2 regions of the Cellulomonas sp. P5_E12 genome follow, and region 1 is predicted to be linked to the other one. Evidence: riboswitches for the same ligand, from Rfam matches in the RefSeq annotation. Region 1 holds a riboswitch; the other holds the start of a gene.
What was found. Region 1 has a riboswitch for S-adenosylmethionine ahead of ACXJKA_RS18550 (ABC transporter permease). Riboswitches for the same ligand answer to the same signal wherever they lie in the genome.
Positions count from the first base shown of each region.

Region 2: another riboswitch for S-adenosylmethionine. It lies ahead of ACXJKA_RS09430 (methylenetetrahydrofolate reductase); the one in region 1 lies ahead of ACXJKA_RS18550 (ABC transporter permease).

Region 1 covers NZ_JBFUMP010000032.1:15,767-18,964, forward strand. Annotated here, with positions in the region: gene ACXJKA_RS18535 (M20 family metallopeptidase) at 1-407, opposite strand, end outside; gene ACXJKA_RS18540 (rhodanese-like domain-containing protein) at 404-817, opposite strand; gene ACXJKA_RS18545 (nitroreductase family protein) at 854-1,675, opposite strand; SAM riboswitch class IV at 1,820-1,927, shown strand; gene ACXJKA_RS18550 (ABC transporter permease) at 1,986-2,999, shown strand; gene ACXJKA_RS18555 (ABC transporter permease) at 3,001-3,198, shown strand, end outside.
Region 2 covers NZ_JBFUMP010000009.1:13,567-16,764, reverse strand. Annotated here, with positions in the region: gene metE (5-methyltetrahydropteroyltriglutamate--homocysteine S-methyltransferase) at 1-295, opposite strand, end outside; gene ACXJKA_RS09430 (methylenetetrahydrofolate reductase) at 299-1,336, opposite strand; SAM riboswitch class I at 1,404-1,500, opposite strand; gene ACXJKA_RS09425 (hypothetical protein) at 1,623-1,838, opposite strand; gene ACXJKA_RS09420 (DNA-3-methyladenine glycosylase I) at 1,911-2,501, opposite strand; gene ACXJKA_RS09415 (TetR/AcrR family transcriptional regulator C-terminal domain-containing protein) at 2,571-3,198, opposite strand, start outside.

The DNA of each region.
Region 1 (3,198 bases):
CACGCGTGACCGACGCCCGGCAGGGCGTCGTACTCGGCGAGGATCGCGATCGTCGGGCCGGCGTCGGTGCGCACGGCGCCGTCGTCGGGCCCGGCCGACGTCAGGCCGGCCCGCAGCGACGTCGCGAGGCCGTGCGAGCCCACCGTGGCGGGCACGCCGCGGCCGCGCAGCAGGTCCGCGATGGCGGCCACCGAGCGGACCTCGCGGAACGCCTCCTCCGGGTGGGAGTGGATCGCGTGGGCGACCTCGAGCACGTCGCCCTCGCCCGCCTTGGCCGCGGAGCGCACGAGGGCGCGCGACGGCTCGTCGGCGCCCGGGAACGGCGACGTCAGCGGGATGAACGACGCGCGCCGCCGCTCGGTGAGGGCGTGGAGCTCGTCGAGGAACGCGGTGGACGGGATGCTCATCCGACGGGCGCCTCGGCGGGCAGTCCGGCGTCCTTCCACGCGGGGAAGCCGCCTTCGACGTGGACCACGTTGGTGAAGCCCTTGGCCCGCAGCTCCGCGGCGACCGGGCCGGAACCGCGCACGGAGCCGCACACGACGACGATCGGCGTGTCCAGCGCCAGCACGGGGGCGTGCCGGGTGGCCGCCGTCAGGTCGAACTCCTCGTCGATCGCGTAGCGGTCGCCGATCGTGGCGCCCGGGATGGCACCGGTGCGGGACCGGCCGGCCTCGCTGCGCACGTCGACCAGGAACGCGCCGGCGGCCACGCGCTCGGCGGCCTCCGTCGGGCTGACGACGGGCGCCAGCCCCGCGGCCTCCTCGAGGCTCAGGTGCTCCGCGGGCGCGCCGGGGCGGGCGGTGGTGTCGGTCATGGTGATCTCCTGGTGGTGGGGGCGGGACAGAACAGGTCAGCGCAGCGGGAACCCTTGCGCCTCGAGGTGCGACCGCAGCTGGTCGCGGCCGTTCAGCGCGGCGGGCCCGGACAGCCGGGTGAGCACCCGCTCGACCCACGAGTGGGACAGCCCCTCCTCGGCGTAGAAGTCGCCGATGCGGCCCTCGTAGTCGGTGACCGCGTCGGCGTGCTCGGCGTCGTCGTAGGTCTCGTGGTGCAGGACCGCCGCCTGCGGCAGGCGCGGCTTGACCCGGGTGTTCTCGCTGAGGTCGGGCCGGCCGACCACGAGCCCGAACGCGGCGAAGACGTGCTGCGGCAGGTGCAGCAGCTCCGCCACCTGCACGGGACGGTTGCGCAGCGCGCCGATGTACACGGTGCCCAGGCCGAGCGACTCGGCGGCGAGCACCGCGTTCTGCGCCGCGAGGGCGGCGTCCACGAACCCGACGACCGCCGTCTCGAGGTAGGCCGCCCCCTCGGTGGGCGCCTCGTGCGCCGCCGCGATGGCGTGCGCCCGGCCGAGGTCGACGAGCCACACGAGCAGCAGCGGGGCCTGGGTGATGTGGGCCTGGTCGCCCGCGAGCGCCGACAGTGCCGCCCGGCGTTCGTCTTCCCGGACGGCGACGACGCTCCAGAGCTGCAGGTTCGAGCTGGTGGCGGCGGACTGGGCCGCGGCGACGATCGCGGCGAGCTCCGCCTCCGTGACCTCGTCGGGCAGGTAGCGACGCACGGAGCGGTGTGCGAGCTGGAGCTGGATGACGTCCGAGCTGGCGACGTCGGCGGGCGCGGCGCCGCCTCCGTAGCGGGCGGCGACGGTGGACGGGAGGAGATCGACGGGCATGGCGCAGGAGCGTCAAGGTCAGCCCGGTCCATGTCAACGATCGGGAGCCGCTTCTCACATCTCGGATAGCGGGTGGTTTGTCCACCTGGTGAGAAGGCCCGCACGACCGTTGACGGGGACGGACGGCGTGCCTACCTTCGCCGCGGTCTCGAGCCCCGACGACAAGCCCTGGCTGGTCGGGCAGCAACCCTTCATGTGACGGGGTGCTCCAGGTGACTACCCGGCACGGCACCCGCCGTGCAAGCACAGATGCGCCGGACCATCCGGCAGAACGAGGACGATCAATGCGCGCCATCCCCCGGGCAGAGACATGAACCGCTACATCGGAGCCCGCCTCGCGCAGGCGCTCCTGGTGCTCTGGGCCGCCTACACGGTCTCCTTCGTGGTGCTCTACGCGCTGCCGGGCGACCCGGTCTCGCTGATGTACGGCAGCGAGTCGTCCGACGTGTCTCCCGAGCAGCTGGACGCGCTCCGGGCGCAGTACGGGCTCGACCAGCCCCTGCCGGTCCAGTACGTGACGCGGCTCGGCGCCGTCCTGCGCGGCGACCTCGGCACGTCGGTGGTCCTGCACCGCCCGGTGACCGGGCTGATCGCCGAGGCCATCCCGCCCACGGCGGCCATCGCCGTCGCCGCGTTCGTGCTCGCCCTCCTCCTCGGCGGCGGCCTGGCGATCGTGGCGACGCTGGTGCGCAGCCGCGGCCTGTCGAACGCCCTGCTCGGGCTGCCCCCGCTCGGCGTGGCCATCCCGTCGTTCTGGTTCGGCCTGATGCTCGTGCAGTGGTTCTCGTTCGCGAACCCGATCTTCCCCGCGGTCGGCAACAAGGGGTTCGCCTCGATCGTGCTCCCGGCCGTGACGCTCGCCGTGCCGACGGCCGCGCTCATCGCGCAGATGCTCTCGCGGTCCCTGCGGCACAGCCTCGGCCAGCCCTACGTCGACACCGCGCGCGCCAAGGGCGCCGGGGCCACCCGCGTGCACTTCCGGCACGCCCTGCGCAACGCCTCCCTGCCGGCGCTCACGGTGATCGGCCTGGTGATCGGGGAGCTGCTCGCCGGCGCCGTGGTCACCGAGACCGTGTTCTCGCGCGCCGGGATCGGCCGGCTCACCGCCACCTCGGTCAGCGCCCAGGACCTCCCCGTGGTGCAGGGCATCGTCCTGTTCGCCGCCGCGGTCTTCGTGCTGGTCAACCTGGTGGTCGACCTGCTGTACCCGCTGCTGGACCCCCGGATCGCCCGGCGCACGCGGCCGACGAAGGTCGCGGTCCCGGTCGAGGTCGAGGCCGACGACGTCGCGCCGGCCCGCCGGCCCGTGACGGCGGGGGTGTGAGATGACCGACCTCCTGAACGAGAAGCTGGCTCCCGACGACTTCGCCGCCACCTCGCCCGACCGCCTCGCGGACGCCCTGCGCGACCGCCAGGACGCGGCGACGCCGGGTCGGTTCGCCTGGCTGGGCGAGCTCGCCCGCAAGCCCGGGCTGCTGCTCGCGATCGCCTGGCTCGCGCTCCTGCTCGTCGCCGCGTTCGTG
Region 2 (3,198 bases), on a different contig from region 1:
CGCCGACGACGTCCGCGAAGCGGGCCGGCACGGCACCCACCACGGCGGTCGCGTCGAGCACGTGGTCGTAGAAGGAGAACGCGCTCGGGATCGCCGGCACGTCGGTGGCCAGGCCCAGCTCGGCCAGGCGCGTGCGGGTGCGCTTGCGCAGGCCGGCGGCGGTCGCCTCGACCTCGTCGGCGCTGGTGCGGCCGGCCCAGAACGCCTCGAGGGCCTTCTTGAGCTCGCGGCGCGGGCCGATGCGGGGGTAGCCGAGCACGGAGCTCGCGGGGAAGTTCGGGCGGGTCTCGCTCATTGTTCAGTCCCTCGGGGGTCGGGCGGGTGCCGTGTCCTGCGGCCATCCGGCCAGGTCGGGAGCTGTCCGAGCTCCGCCGTCGAGGTGTGCACCCTCGAGCAGGTCAAGTGCGGCATGGTGCTGGTTGAACGTGTACAGGTGGACGCCGGGTGCTCCGCCGTCCAGGACGCCGTTGACCAGGTCGACGCTCGCGCGGATCCCCCGGCGGTGGCGGTCGAGCTCGTCGTCGGCCGAGCCCAGCAGGTCCAGGAGCCTGCCCGGCACCGGGACGCCGGTCAGCTCCTGCACCCGCAGCAGGCGGGCCGGGTCCGTGGTCGGGATGATGCCCGGGATGATCGGGATGGTCACGCCGGCCTCGCGGGCCTCCGCCACGATACCCAGGTAGTCGTCCGCGTCGAAGAACACCTGCGTGATCGCGAAGTCGGCGCCGGCCTGCTGCTTGGCCAGGAGCGAGGCGACGTCCTGGGCGCGTGTGCCGCCGGTGGCGTGGTTGCCACGGGGGAACGCCGCGACCGCGACGGACAGCGGTCGCACCCGCGCCCGGACCGCCTGCGACGGGCTGTCCGCGCAGCGCTGGGCCTCGATGTCTCGCAGCAGCTCGACCAGCTCGCCGGCCGTCTGCAGACCGTCGGGGTGCGCCTCCCAGTCGCTCTGCTCGGTGGGCGGGTCGCCGCGCAGCGCGAGGAACGACCGCAGGCCCTCGTCGAGGAACTCTCCGACGATCTCCGTGATCTCCGCGCGGGACGTACCGACGCAGGTCAGGTGGGCGATCGGGTTGAGCGTCGTCTCGCGCAGCAGCCGGCGGACCAGCGCACGCGTGGTGACACGGGTCTTGCCCGACGCGCCGTACGTGACGGAGACGAAGTCCGGGTGGACGGACTCGAGCGCCCGGATGGTGGCCCACAGGCGCGGCGCCGCATCGGGGTTGCGCGGCGGGAAGAGCTCGAACGAGATGGTGGGGCGGTCGTTCGCGGTCTGCGGGCGGGTCGCCGGCGCAGCGTGCAGCCCGGGGGTGCGCGGTTCCACGGCGGCCGCGCTCACGGCGCGACCGGTCCGGTGGTCGGCACCGGTGCGGTGCGGGGACACGTGGTCTGCGGGGACATCGCTCACTCCATCGTCCCTGGCGGAAGCACCCACACCCTCGGCGGGGAGGGGGGTTGCTGCGGCGTCGTCGAGCCAGGTCTCTCGGCCGCTCTGGATGGTAGGCGCGATGGTAGACCGGCGATCACATGCTGGGCAACCTTGCTCGACCTATGAGACGTGGGTGTCCGGGGTTGGCCGTCCGGGCCGGAACGGCGGGAGCGCGGGTGGCCGGGGCGGGACCGCGTCAGTGCTGGCGGCGAGGGAACAGGGTCCCCGGCTGCATGCGACTGCGCTGCGACGGCACGTCGAACCACGAGTTCGGTGAGCCCGCGGGGACGGACAGCAGCCCGTCCTGCACGGCCGCGAGGATGCGAGCGTCGGGGACAACGTTGTCCGCGAGAGCCTCCGCCGCCGCGCGCTCGGCATCGCGCCGTGCGTCGTCGTCGGGCATCTCCGTCATGGCCCGCACTGTAGTCCGCGTCACACCCGGTTCCGAGACCCGCATGGCAGCGTCACCCGGCAGGAGTAGTGCTCACCCCGACGGGTGACGGGGCGTGGCCGACGGGCACGTGGCGAGGTGGTCGTCGACGACTCCGCAGGCCTGCATGGCGGCGTACGCAGTGACGGGACCGACGAACCGGAAGCCGAGCGACTTGAGCTGGGTGGCGAGCGCACGGGACTCGGTCGTCTGCGCCGGGACGTCGGCCCAGGTCACGGGCCGGACGTGGGTGGTCCGGTCKGGCGCGTGCGACCACAGGACCTCGTCCAGGGTGCCCCCCGCGGCGTGCAGCTCACGTAGTGCGCGCCCGTTGGCGATGGTCGCCTCGATCTTGGCGCGGTTGCGCACGATGCCCGCGTCGGCCATGAGTCGCGCGACGTCGTCGTCGCCGAACCCCGCGACGACCTCCGGGTCGAACCCGGCGAACGCCGCGCGGAAGGCCGGCCGCTTACGCAGCACCGTGATCCAGGCGAGGCCGGACTGGAAGCCCTCGAGCGCGAACCGCTCGAAGAGCGCGTGCTCACCGTGGACGGGCACCCCCCACTCCTCGTCGTGGTACCGCTCGTAGAGGGGGTTGCCGTCGCCGAAGCAGCGGCCGGTGCGCGGGACGTCGGGCGAGGTCATGCGTCGAGTCTGCCCGCGACCGCCGACACAGACGCGGCGCCACTGTGCATGCCGGGGTCTGTGGGCGGCTCAGGACGCCGGGCTCGCGAGCGCGATGAGGCGCTCGATGCCGTCGAGGATGAGGACGGTCCCGAAGTCGAGGCTGTCGCCGTCGTCGGCTCGGTCGTCCGGACCGAACGAGAACGCGCCCTCGTCGACCGCCCTGAGCAGCGCGGGGTGCGCGGACGGCGACGCCAGGACGCCGAGGAGGGCGCCCAGGTCGGGGGACTCGTCGGCGCCGTCCGCCGCACCCACGGCCGCCGTGCGCCTGCTGTCGGTCAGCTCCTCGGTCACGCGCAGCTGGTCCAGGGCGTGCGTGGCCAGCAGGCCGATCGCGCCGACCTTCTGCCGCTCGGACAGGGGCGTGTCCTCGAGGGCGGAGAGCATCCCCTCCATCCACGCGAGCCGTCCGGGCCCCACCGCGTGCAGCACGGTGGTCGTGCGCGCCAGCCACGGGTGCGCGCGCAGGATCGGCTGCTGGATGGCGAGGATCAGCTCGAGCCGCTCGCGCCAACCGCCCACGTCCGGCCCGAGGACGGGCGGGCGCCCGGCGGCGCGGTCGGACATGAGGGCCAGCACCTCGTCCTTGGAGGACACGTACCGGTACAGCGACATCGTCGTGAAGCCGAGGGACTCGGCCAGCCGGGCCATGGAGACG